Regions from separate parts of the Dietzia sp. 111N12-1 genome, predicted to be linked through region 1. Evidence: riboswitches for the same ligand, from Rfam matches in the RefSeq annotation. Region 1 holds a riboswitch; each other region holds the start of a gene.
What was found. Region 1 has a riboswitch for thiamine pyrophosphate ahead of thiC (phosphomethylpyrimidine synthase ThiC). Riboswitches for the same ligand answer to the same signal wherever they lie in the genome.
Positions count from the first base shown of each region.

Region 2: linked by a shared signal. The riboswitch ahead of AYO52_RS16515 (ABC transporter ATP-binding protein) and the one ahead of thiC (phosphomethylpyrimidine synthase ThiC) in region 1 are both predicted to bind thiamine pyrophosphate.
Region 3: linked by a shared signal. The riboswitch ahead of AYO52_RS10985 (3-oxoacyl-ACP reductase) and the one ahead of thiC (phosphomethylpyrimidine synthase ThiC) in region 1 are both predicted to bind thiamine pyrophosphate.

Region 1 is NZ_LSSV01000082.1:35,919-40,084, reverse strand. Features, by position in the region: gene AYO52_RS15470 (ABC transporter ATP-binding protein) at 1-720, shown strand, start outside; gene AYO52_RS15465 (ABC transporter permease) at 717-1,481, shown strand; gene thiC (phosphomethylpyrimidine synthase ThiC) at 1,572-3,278, opposite strand; TPP riboswitch at 3,276-3,390, opposite strand; gene AYO52_RS15455 (GNAT family N-acetyltransferase) at 3,466-3,762, shown strand; gene AYO52_RS15450 (CD225/dispanin family protein) at 3,887-4,166, shown strand, end outside.
Region 2 is NZ_LSSV01000093.1:98,144-102,309, reverse strand. Features, by position in the region: gene AYO52_RS16525 (ABC transporter substrate-binding protein) at 1-548, opposite strand, end outside; gene AYO52_RS16520 (ABC transporter permease) at 545-1,324, opposite strand; gene AYO52_RS16515 (ABC transporter ATP-binding protein) at 1,321-2,094, opposite strand; TPP riboswitch at 2,143-2,240, opposite strand; tRNA gene AYO52_RS16510 (tRNA-Arg) at 2,380-2,452, opposite strand; gene AYO52_RS16505 (cytochrome c oxidase assembly protein) at 2,562-4,166, shown strand, end outside.
Region 3 is NZ_LSSV01000038.1:237,044-241,209, forward strand. Features, by position in the region: gene AYO52_RS10970 (histidine kinase) at 1-531, opposite strand, end outside; gene AYO52_RS10975 (ABC transporter) at 555-1,301, opposite strand; gene AYO52_RS10980 (ABC transporter ATP-binding protein) at 1,298-2,329, opposite strand; gene AYO52_RS10985 (3-oxoacyl-ACP reductase) at 2,446-3,210, opposite strand; TPP riboswitch at 3,301-3,398, opposite strand; gene AYO52_RS10990 (hypothetical protein) at 3,509-3,964, shown strand; partial or broken gene AYO52_RS10995 (LLM class flavin-dependent oxidoreductase) at 4,008-4,166, opposite strand, start outside.

The sequences.
Region 1 (4,166 bases):
CGCGAGTTGGATCGCCCCGCCCACAAGGTGGGCTGTCTACTCGACGCGTCCTGGACCCACGCCAACCGTTCCGCCGGCGCGCACCTGAGGATGGTCGCCGCGGCGGGCGGGGTGGCCCCGGGCCGCGTCGACGAGGTGCTCGGCCTGGTCGGCCTCACCGACGTCGCCGGCCGCAAGGTCGGCGGATACTCGCTCGGCATGCGCCAGCGACTCGGTCTGGCCACCGCCATGCTCGGCGACCCCGAGGTCCTGCTGTTCGACGAGCCCGTCAACGGACTCGACCCCGAGGGGATCCTGTGGATCCGCCGTTTCATGCACGCGCGCGCCGCAGAGGGCCGCACCGTGCTCGTCTCCTCGCACCTGCTGTCGGAGATGGCGCAGACCGCCCAGGACCTCGTCGTGATCGGCCGCGGCAAGCTGCGCGCGCAGACCTCCGTCGAGGAGTTCCTGGACGCCGCCACATCCTCGGTGGTGTTGCGCACCCCGCACGTCGACGAGTTCACCGCCGCCGCGCGCGATGAGGGCATCGAGGCCACGTTCGACGCGGAACAGGGTGTCTTCCTCATCCAGAACCTCCGCGCGCCGCAGGTCGGCGATGTCGCCGCCAGCCTGGGGATCACCGTCCACGAACTGCACGAGAAGCGGGCGTCGCTGGAGGAGGCCTTCATGGCCCTCACCGACCAGGACGTCGAGTACCACGGTCAGGAGTCCACCCGATGAACCAGTTGAAGTCCGAGTGGATCAAGGTCACCACCACCAAGAGTGCCTACTGGCTGTACGCGATCGGCATCGGCCTGGCAGTGGTGCTCGCGGTGGTCATCGGCCAGTTCGAGCAGCCCGCCACAGGGGACCCGATGGCCGGTGCGCCCGGCGGCGGCAGTGACCCGCTGTTCGCGATCCTCGGCGTCAGTGCGTTCACCGTCCTGCTGGCGTGGATCGCCGCGATCGTCGGTGTGACCGGCGAGTACCGCTATCACACCATCAAGGCCACGTTCCTGACGACGCCGTCGCGCTGGCCTGCCATCGTGGCCAAGACCGCCCTGTTCACGGTGCTGTCGATGGTGGTCACAGCCGTCGCGGTGATCCTCGCCCTCCTCGTGGCCGGGGCGCTCTCCGGCAACGAGGGCTGGACCCCGTTCTCCGGAGACGGGCTGACCTACCTGTGGCGTTTCCCCGTCTACGCCGCACTGGGAACGATCGCGGTGACGGGCCTGGCGTACATCATGCGCAACGCCGCCGGCACGATCTCCCTGTTCCTGGTGTGGATACTGGCTCTCGAGGGCATGGTCTCGTTGATCCCGCGGGTCGGCGAGGACATCGCCGCCTGGATGCCGTTCGCCAACGGTGACTTCTGGACCCAGGGCGAGACCGTCCGCGGGTACATCACGTGGGGCGAGTGGCCGGCGTTCGCCTGGTTCGCGGCCGTGTGCGTGGCTCTGTGGGTCGTCGGGGTGCTGATGACGCTGCGCCGAGACGCCTGAGCTCGGTCGGCCGATCCGACCTACTGAGCACCGACGTCCCGGCCCGTCGGGCGCGGTGGGGACCGGCGCGGCCCTCGCCGCCGGTGAGAACTACGACTCGGTGATCGGCAGGTAGACGCGGCCACCGAGTTCGGAGAATTCGGCCGACTTCTCCGCCATCCCCGCCTCGATCGCCTCCACCGTTTCCATCCCGTGCTCCGCGGCGTAGTCGCGGATGTCCTGGGAGATGCGCATCGAGCAGAACTTCGGACCGCACATCGAGCAGAAGTGCGCGGTCTTCGCCGGCTCCGCGGGCAGCGTCGCGTCGTGGTACGCCAGGGCGGTGTCCGGGTCGAGGGCCAGGGCGAACTGGTCCCGCCAACGGAACTCGAACCGGGCGGTACTCAGCGCGTCATCGCGGGCCTGCGCACCCGGATGCCCCTTGGCCAGGTCCGCCGAGTGCGCGGCGATCTTGTAGGTGATCACACCGGTCTTGACGTCGTCCCGCTCGGGCAGGCCCAGGTGCTCCTTGGGCGTGACGTAACACAGCATCGCCGTGCCCGCCTCGGCGATGCGGGCAGCGCCGATCGCGGACGTGATGTGGTCATAGCCCGGCGCGATGTCCGTGGCGAGGGGGCCCAGCGTGTAGAATGGGGCCTCCTCGCACCACTCCTCCTCGAGGCGCACGTTCTCCACGATCTTGTCCATCGGCACGTGACCGGGACCCTCGATCATCACCTGCACGCCGTGGCTCTTGGCGATCCCGGTGAGCTCCCCGAGCGTGCGCAGTTCGGCGAACTGCGCCTCGTCATTGGCGTCGGCGATCGACCCCGGCCGCAGACCGTCACCGAGGGAGAACGTCACGTCGTAGCGGGCGAGAATCTCGCACAGTTCCTCGAAGTGGGTGTAGAGGAACGACTCGCGGTGGTGCGCCAGGCACCACGCCGCCATGATCGATCCGCCACGCGACACGATCCCGGTGACCCGCTTGGCCGCCAGCGGGACATAGCGCAGCAGCACTCCGGCATGGACGGTCATGTAGTCCACGCCCTGCTCGCACTGTTCGATGACGGTATCACGGTACAACTCCCAGGTCAGACGGGCCGGGTCGCCGCCCACCTTCTCCAGTGCCTGGTAGATGGGCACGGTGCCCACGGGGACGGGGGAGTTGCGCAGGATCCACTCCCGCGTCTCGTGGATGTCCCGGCCGGTGGACAGGTCCATGATGGTGTCCGCGCCCCACCGGGCGGCCCACACCATCTTCTCGACCTCTTCGGCGATCGAACTGGTGACCGCCGAGTTGCCGATGTTGGCGTTGATCTTGGTGAGGAAGCGCTTGCCGATGATCATCGGCTCGCTCTCCGGATGACGATGGTTGGCCGGGATGATCGCCCGCCCGGCGGCGACCTCCGAACGCACCACCTCGACATCGATTCCCTCCCGCACGGCGATGAACCGCATCTCCGGGGTTGTCAGGCCCGCCCGGGCCCAGGCCAACTGCGTCCGGACGGGAGTGGGGTTCTCCGGCGAGGCGGGGACAGGTCCGGGGTGGGACCACTCGCGGCGGGTCGGCGGGAGGCCCGCGCCCAGGTCATGGCAGTCGGCCGGGTCCGCGTACGCGGTATATGGGCCGGAGGTGTCGTAGACGTCGAACGTCGTGCCGTCGGTGAGCGCGATCCGGCGCACGGGTACGCGCTGGCCGTCACCGAACTCACCGGGCACCTCGAGATGAGCCTTACTGCTGGAATGGATGGGGCCGCACGTCACGGCGTCGATCGGGGTGCCGTCGGTGCCGTCGGCGAATAAAGCTGTGCCCATGGTGTTTCCTGATCTCCCTACGCCGGCATGATCCGGACAGGTTCTACGGTCGACGACCCGGCTGGTCGTCCTCTCAGCCCGCGCATCGAAGCGGACTCCCGTGTGGACGAGTATGTGATTGTGCCGGGGCGAGCGTAACCCGACGAGTAGCATCGCGGGTGGAACACGCCCTGCCGAAGGAGTTCTGATGTCCCCTGTAACGTCGCTCAAGCTGGTCCACAACACCGATAGAGACCGCTTCGAACTGTGGGACAGCGAGACCTTCATGGGTCTCGTCGGTTACGAGAAGGACGGCGACGTCTACATCCTGCTCCACACCGTGATCGAGGAGCGGTACGGACAGCAGGGGATCGCGCGATTGCTGGTCAGCCTGGTGCTCACCCGCATGCGGCTCGACGAGCTCAAGATCCGGCCGGTCTGCAGCTACGTGCGGCGGTTCCTTGTTCGCTTCCCGGAATATCAGCTCCTGGTCGCCCAGCCGTGACAGACGCGGGGCGGTGACCGTGGCCCGCGGTGACCATTGTCAGCCGGCCGACGAGCGGCTGAGAAGGGGCCGGGGGAGCGGGACGTAGTCTGACCCCAGACGACCAGCTACCCGGAGGACCCCCATGACCTACCCGCCCCAGGGGAACACTGCCGACGGCGACTCGACCGGTGGCGACGATGCGAGTCGGGGCTCCTACGGCCAGAACCCGTACGGGCAGGGCACCTACAGCCAGGGCACATACGGCCAGGGCACATACGGACAGAGTCCGTACAGCCAGGGCTCGTACGGACAGACCGACTACGGCGCGCAGACCCCGACCGGCTACGGCGCGCAGACCCCGTCCTTTGCCGGGGCGGGCGGGTACGGGACCACCTCGGGAGCTCACCCCGGCCCGCCGTCGA
Region 2 (4,166 bases), on a different contig from region 1:
TCGATTCCGGCCTCACGGGCGATGAAGTCGAGGGTCGGTTCCTGGGAGGCCAGCCCCGACAACCCCACGGTCTTGCCCTCCAGCTCGGCTGCGGAGGTGATGCCCGACTCCGTCCTGGCGATCAGGGAGGTCAAGGACGTCGGGATCAGTGCCGCGACCGAGATCACGTCGAGTCCCTGTTCGACGGCGATGAGCGTGTCGGGCTCGTAGGAGATGGCCAGGTCGACCCGCCCCAGGGACACCTCCCGGGCGGCGTCGGCCGTGTTGGACGGCGTCGTGAACGTCACGTCCACGCCGGCGTCGGTGTAGGTGCCGGTGTGCTGCGCGGTGTACAGCGCCACATGGTCGGGATTGGGGCTCCAGTCGAGCAGAACACTGACCGGGGCGTTGTCGGTGGCTCCCGACTCGGCGGCTCCGGGCGCGGCGGTGTCCGGGGCCGCCTGACACCCGGTCAGAGCCACCGTGGCTGCGGCCGCGATCGCGAGCACGCTCACCCCGGGTCGCGAGAGAGTCCGGCGTCGGATCCTGCTGGGTCGTGTGTCCGTCATGATGGGTTCCTTTCCCCGGTGGGTGTGTTCCACGGGCAGATCAGGCGTTCGAGGATGGTCACGCTGGCGAGGAGGACGCTGGACATGATCGTCAGCACCGCCACCTGGGCAAAGACGAAATCGGTCTGGAGCCGGGGGATCGCCTGGAGCATGAGGTAGCCCAGGCCGTTGGTGGAGCCGGTGTACTCGGCGAAGACGGCGGCCACCGGCGCGAAGGTGACCGAGACGCGCAACCCGGCGAAGCCGCGAGGCGCGGCGAAGGGCAGACGCACCCGCCAGAAGAGCGACCACCTGGTGGCGTGCAGGCTCCGCAGGGTGTCGATCATTCGGGCGTCGACCGAGCGGATTCCGGAGAGGAGATTGAGGGCGACCGGGAAGAAGCACAGCAGGGCCACCACGATGACCTTCGGCGCCATGCCGTAGCCGAGGGAGATCGTCAACAGTGGGCCTATCACGATGACCGGGATGGCCTGGGAGGCGACCAGCAGGGGGGTCATGGCCTGCCCGATGGTGGGCACGAATGCGCTGACGATCACCACCGCCACCGCGACGACCACTCCGAGGACCACCCCGACGACGGTCTCCGTGGCGGTCAGCAATGTGGCCGAGCCCAGCCGGTCGGGCCAGGTGGATACGAGCGAGTCGAGCACGGCGAGGGGTGAGGGAATGACGTACTCGGGCACGAGCTCGAGCGTGGTGACCGTGATCCACGCGGCGAGGACCAGTAGGAGCGTGACGCAGGCAGGGGCGGCGGACCGGAGGAGTCGCACGGTCATCGGTCGGTTCCGCCCTCGGCGAGGTGCGATTCCCGGGCCAGAGCCTGGAGCACTTCCCGGCGAACTGTGGCGAAGTCCTCGTCCCCGAGGAGGACCTCGCGGGGCCGGTCGTCGCTGAACCAACCCGACCAGGTGCGGACCACACGCGCCGGGGCGTGGGCCTCGTCTCGTGCCAACAGGACCACGCGTTCGGCGAGGAGCAGCGCCTCATCGACGTCGTGCGTGACCATGACGAGGGTGGCCGAGGTGTGGGTGATGGTGTCGCGGAGCCACTGCTGGACCTCCGCACGGGTGATCGCGTCGAGCGCACCGAGCGGCTCGTCGGCCAGCAGCACGGGTTTGCGCGCCAGCAGAGCCCGCGCGAGAGCGGCGCGCTGGCGCATGCCCGCGCTGAGGGCTGAGGGACGGGCATCGGACCAGGCGCCCAGTCCCACACGGTCCAGCATGCGCTGGGCCTCGGATCGGGCCACGCGCCGGCGCACTCGTTGGTTGCGGAGACTGATCGCGACGTTGTCGAGCAGGGACAGCCAGGGCAACAGGCTGTCGCCCTGGGGCATCAACGCGCAGGACTCCAGGCGTCGTGCGGGCCGGCGGTCATCGAGGACGGCGGCGGTCCCGGTGGTCGGTTCGACGAGGCCGGCGATCACCGACAGCAGCGTCGACTTACCGCATCCGCTGCGTCCGACAACGGCGATGTGCTCGCCTACCGGAACGGACAGGTTGAGGTCTGCGAGAACCGGGCGGAGCGCGCCCGGATAGGTGTGTCCCAATCCATTTAACGCCACTGCCGTGGTTCCTGGGCGGCTCACGAAAGCCCATGCCAGCGCATCTGACATTCCTCCGCTCGTGTGAACGAGTTCAGGTTCAGCGGGTGTGATCTCAGCCCCGTTCGGTAGGGGCACCCCGTGTCATCGAAGCTGATCTTGCGAATCAGCTCGAAGTCCGAACGTACCACCGGCACGTCTCGGGATCTGATGTGCGTCCATGGCTGGAGCGAGGCGCGGGCGGGCCGCCGTCAGTGGAGAGCGGATTGCCGGCCCGTGTCGGCATGAGTGCGCCCCCGAGAGGATTCGAACCCCTGACCAGCCGGGTAGAAACCGGATGCTCTATCCACTGAGCTACGGAGGCCTGGCGACGCGCGCGTGGGGCGTCGCCGGGAGAATGGTAACCGATCCGGGGGGTGGGTCCGACAGTGGCGAATCGGCCCGGGGGCGCCGCGGTTCCTACGATGGTGGTCATGACGTCGTCGAAGACCGCCCCCGCCACCGCCGGGCGGTTCGGAACCCGCAACATCGTCGCCCTGGTACTGCTCCTGGCGGCGGTGGCGGCCGCGGTGGTGATCCCACTGTCGGCCATGTCCGCCGAGGTGGCGCTCGAGCTGGTGGGCGTGCCCGATCCGGGTCCGCTCACCACGGCCGGCCTCCCGGCGCTCCGGTCGATCGCCGAGCTCCTCGCCGCCGTGGCCGTGGGGGCGGCGCTGTTCGCGGCGTTCTTCACCCCGCCGCAGAAGGACAAGACCCTCGACGTCGACGGTTACCGCATGCAGCAGATCTCGTCGTGGGCGAACATCGCCTGGGCGATCGCCGCGGCACTGCTCATCCCGCTGACCCTGTCGGACGTCTCCGGGCGCACCTTCCTCCAGTCGCTCCCGCCGGACCAGTGGTTGGTCGCGATCAACCAGATCGACATCGCGTCCTCGTGGCGGTGGGCCGCGATCATCGCGCTGGTCGCCGGGATCGGGCAGCGACTCACGCTGAGCTGGCGCTGGTCGGTCATCTGGCTCGGCGTCACCGCCCTCTCGCTGCTTCCGGTCGCGGCCACGGGCCACGCCTCGGGTAGCACCGCGCACGACCTGGCCACCAACTCGCTGATCATCCACCTGTTCGGCGCCGCCTTCTACATCGGCGGGCTCGTCGCGGTGATTGCCCACACGTGGCGCGGCGGCTCGCGCGTCGCCCTGGCCCTGCGCCGCTACTCGGTGGTGGCGACGGTCGCGATCGTCGCCCTCGGGTTCACGGGCGTGATCAACGCGCTCGTCCGCCTGCACCCGGGTGACCTTCTCACCTCCACCTACGGACTGTTGGTGGTGTCCAAGGCGTTGGCGCTGTGCCTGTTGGCGCTGTTCGGTCTGGCGATCCGCCGCTGGATCATCGCCAAGATCGAGTCGACGGGGGCCAACGCGCCGGTCGACCGGCCCACGCTGCTGCGGATCATCGTGGTGGAGGCCGTCGTCATGGCCGGCACCCTGGGTCTGTCGGTCTCTCTCGGCCGCACCCCGCCGCCGGCGCCGCTGTACGTGCCCACGAGGCAGGAGGCGCTACTGGGCTTCGAGTTGCCCGGGCCCTTCTCGTTCGGAACGGTCTTCGGCACCTGGCGCTTCGACCTGGTCCTGGGGCTGGCCGCGGTGGTCCTGCTCGGCCTGTACCTCTGGGGCCTGGTGCGCCTGCGCCGCCGCGGGGACGCCTGGCCGCTGAGCCGCACCGCGTTCTGGGTGGCGGGCTGCGTGATCCTGTTCCTCACCACCAGTTCCGGCATGGGGATGTACATGATGGCCGACTTCGCCAGCCACATGGTGGGCCACATGCTCATCTCGATGCTGGTGCCGGTCCTCCTGGCGCTCGGTGGCCCGTTCACACTGGCCCTGCGCGCACTCCCGGCCGCCGGTCGCGGCAACCCTCCCGGGCCCCGCGAGTGGCTGGTGGAGTTCATCAACAACCCGCTCTCGCACTTCCTCACCCACCCGATCGTGGCGTCGGTGCAGTTCGTGGCCGGTTTCTACCTCATCTACTTCGGCGGGTTCTATCAGACGTTGGCCTCGGAGCACCTGGGCCACATGTTCATG
Region 3 (4,166 bases), on a different contig from region 1:
GATCAGCGCCACCGCGGCGGGCACGCTGCGCCGCAGCGGCCAGGCGGCGGCGGTGAAGCAGGCGATGAACGGCAGGAAATTGGTCGGGCCGTTGATCCCCGCGGCCGGCAGGGTTCCGAACGCGCACACCACGAGTCCGGCCAGGTAGCCGAGGCCGAGCGGCGCAGGGGTCCCGGCCGGGTGGTCGAGCCAGTTCTCGTCCGCCGCGAGCGGCGCCTCACCGCGAGACGCGAGCGGCGACTCACCACGGGCCGCGAGCGTCGACGCATCTCGGGTGGGGCGCGCCGTCCTGCGCAGGTGTAGCGGGTAGTCGCGGGTGACGGCGGGCGAGGCGAAGCCGGCGAGGTAGACGGCGGAAAAGACGGCGACGGAGGCCAGGCCCAGCACCGTGGGTGCGGTGGGCGCGCCGGAATAGACGACGGCGAGGACCGGGTAGATCAGAAAGACCTGCCAGATCAGGGAGAACAGGACATTCGGGCTGGTGAGGGCGTCCCGGACCCGGCGCCAGGTGGTTCTGCTGCCCGTCGTCATCGACCCGACCTCCCCTGCCGTCTCTAGTCCCGGCCCCGACGGCGACGCACCAGAACTGTTGCCGTCGTCCCCAGTATGAGGGCCCACGCGGTCACATTGAGCAGCGGAAGCCACAACGGGTCGGTCACGGACTCGGTCACCACCCCGCCGGTGAGCGGGAAGCGGGCCAGCGCGTTGATCCCGTACAGCGGCGTGAACCGGGCGAGCTCCAGCGCGGTCCCCGACAGCGGGATGAACAGGTTGCCGGCCAGGGCGAACAGGACCAGGCTCCCACCGGCCACGCCCAACGCGGATTCGGAGCGGAACGCCATCCCGGCGGTCAGTCCGTACCCGGCGAACACCGCCGACCCGATCCACGCCGCGGCCAGGGCCAGCACCCACGCGAGCGGCGTGGCTTCAGCCCCCGTGAGCGCGCCGACGAGCCCCACGGAGAGGACGGGCACAGCCGCCACCGTCATGGCCACGGCGGACTTGGTGATCACGAAGCCGGTGCTGCTCCACGGGGTCAACCCGAGTTGACGTCCCCAGCCCTGGAAGCGTTCGAGAGCGGCCCCGCCGCTGATCGAGGTGGTGGCGGTGACGGCGCCGTAGACGGCCATGGAGATCATGACGACCGAGCCCACGTTGCCGTGTGCGACGGGCTCGTCCCGGTAGGACTGGGCGCTGCCGAACACCAGGTACATGATGAGCGGCAGTCCGGCGATGAAGAAGATGTTGGTGATGTCGCGCAGAGTGCGGCGCAGGTCGATGGCCCAGTAGGTGGCGTTCATCGGGCGGCCTCCTGGTCGGGGTCGGTCGTGTCGGGGTCGGTGGTGTCGGGGGCTGTGGTGTCGGGTGCGGCGGTGAGGGCGACGAAGGCGTCGTCCAGCGACCGCGGGCTGATGGTGAGGTCACGGGCGGCGGTCCCGCGCAGCAGCGCGCCCGCGGTGGCGTCGCTGTCGGTGCTGGTGAGGATGACCCGGGTGGGTGTGCGTTCCACCGCGGTGACCCCGGGCAGGTCGTGGGGTGCGGGTTCACCGGGCCCGGGGGTCCAGACCGCGGTGAGGCGGGTGCCCGTGGCCATCGCACGGATCGCCTCGACCGGGCCATCGGCCACGATCCGGCCGCGGGCCATGAGCACGATGCGGTCGGCGAACGCCTCGGCCTCCTCCAGGTGGTGGGTGGCGAATAAGACGGTCGACCCGGACGTGGCCTCGGCGTGCATGGTGGACCAGAACTCACGGCGCGTGCCCACGTCCATCGCGGCGGTCGGCTCGTCGAGGATGAGCAGGTCGGGATCCGGCAGCAGCGCCAGGGCGAAGCGGAGTCGTTGCTGTTCGCCGCCCGAGCAGCGGGAGACCTTCCGGCGGCCGATCGTGGCGATCCCTGCCCGGTCGAGTACCTCGCCCACGGAGAGCGGGTCCCGGTACAGGGCCGCGATGGCCCGGACGGTCTCCTCGACCGTGAGGTCGGACAGCAGTCCCCCGGTCTGGAGGACGGCGGCGATCCGCCCGTCGGCGACGGCCTGTCTGGGGACGGCGCCGAACGCTCGGGCCCGCCCGCCGGTCGGCTCGGTGAGGCCGAGCGCGATGTCGAGGGCGGTGGTCTTGCCGGCACCGTTGGGGCCGAGCAGCGCCACCACCTCGCCGGGGTCGATCCGCAGGTCGATGCCGCGGAGGGCGTGGACCGTCTCGGCGCGAGGCCGGGTGAACGTCTGGGTCAGGTCGTGGAATTCGAGGGCGGGAGCGGGCGCGTCGGTGTCGATCACGGCGCCGACGCGGCCTGGGTCCCGGGGGCGGGTGGAGCGGTGGATAACCATGCTTCCACCCTCGCTCACCTGCGAGGACGGCCAGAAGAGCCGCCTGTCACGACTTCACCGGTGACAACTGTCATGGGTCCCGGCGTCGGCACGCGAGAGCCTCGAGCCCGGATCGGCTACCCCTTGACCAGTCCCCCGTCCACGATGAGGTTCTGCCCGGTCACGGCGCGCGCCCACGGGGAGGCGAAGAACAGCACCGCGTCGGCGAGTTCGGCCGGGGTGATCGCGCGGCGCAGCGGCGTCCCCGAGGCGATGAGGTCGAACACCTCCGCAGGCGTGGCGGCGCTCGCGTCGGTGGTGCGCAGCAGACCGCCGGAGACCATGTTCACCGTGATGCCGTCCGGCCCCAGATCGGCGGCGAGGGTGCGGGTCAGCGACAGCGCGGCGGCCTTGGCGGCGGTGTAGTCGTGGTACGGCACCACCGGGTGCTGGAACAGGTTGGTGCCGATGGTCACGATCCGCCCGAACCCCGCCTCGCGCATCCCCGGCAGCGCGGCCTGGGTCGTGGCGAGGGTGGCCTTGACCGCGCCACGCAGCTGGGAGTCGAAATCCTCCCAGGTCAGGGTCTCCGGCCGCGGCCTGGCATCGCCGTTGAACTCGAAGTCGGCCAGCGCGTTGTTGACGACCGTGCTGATCGGTCGACCGAAGTGGGCGCGGGCCGCGTCGAAGAGGGCGCGCACCTCGTCGTCGTCGGTCACGTCCGCGCGTAGTGCGACGGCGCGGTCCTCGCCGAGCTCACGGACGAGGTCGGCGGCGGCGGCCTCGCTGCGTCGATAGTTGACGACGACGAGGGCGCCCTCTCGGGAGAAGGCGCGGATGATGTCCACGCCGAGTCCGCGGGCTCCGCCGGTGACCAGGACGACCTGCTCGTTGATACGCATTCCACTCGCTTCCCGGTGGTTCCCCACGGGGAGCGCGATGCCCACCTGCCCGCCGCACGGCGACCGCACGACTGCGAGGCGACGCCGCCCGGGGCGACGAATCGACATTCCTCCGCTGGAACTACCCAGTTCAGGTTCGACGGGTGTGATCTCAGCTGTCCGGATGGGCAGCACCCCGTGTCGAGTGCGAGCCTAGGCCACCCGCGGCCGGCTGAACGCGAAGCCACACTGCCGATCTGTCCCGCGTGGCTGGACAACCGTCCTAGGATCGGCGAACGCCCCCGACGATCGGAGCCCCGTGACCACCGCCCTGCCCTCCTCGCTCGGCCGGCTGCGCGACCTGTTCTCGCAGGCCACACCGCCGACCGATCTGCCCGCCCCGGGCGACTACCTCGTCACGTTCGTCGGCCCGGCACCGCTGAGGGTGGTGGCACCGCGCGTTATCGCCCTCGGCGGGATGCCGGGCTGGCAGGGCAAGCGTTTCGCCTCCGGGGGCGGCGCGATAAACCTTGTCGACGACGACGAGGGCCGCCCGCCGCGGGAGACCCTACCGATGCGGGTGACGCTGGAGCCCTCGTGGCTCGACGGCCGGCAGGTGATCGTCTGCTCGTACGGCGCCACGAGCCCGATGCCGTGGCGCTGGGTCCGGGACGAGTTCCGCCCGCTCGACGACCGGCGCCTGATCGGTCTGACCTTCGCGGGCGGACGCTGGTCGCGGGCTGCGGCAGCGCCGCTGCTGCTCACTCGGGCCTGACCGGGGCGGGCGGCCGGGCGCGTCACAGGCCCGCCCACGGCGCCTACGCGAGGCGACGCAGACGCGGTTCGAGGTCGGATGTGAACAGGTCGAGGAAGCGTTTCTGGTCGTGGCCGGGGGCGTGGAAGACCAGGTGGTTGAGCCCCGCGTCGACGTACTGGCGGACCTGCTCGACCGCGTCGTCGGGGTCGGAGGCGACGAT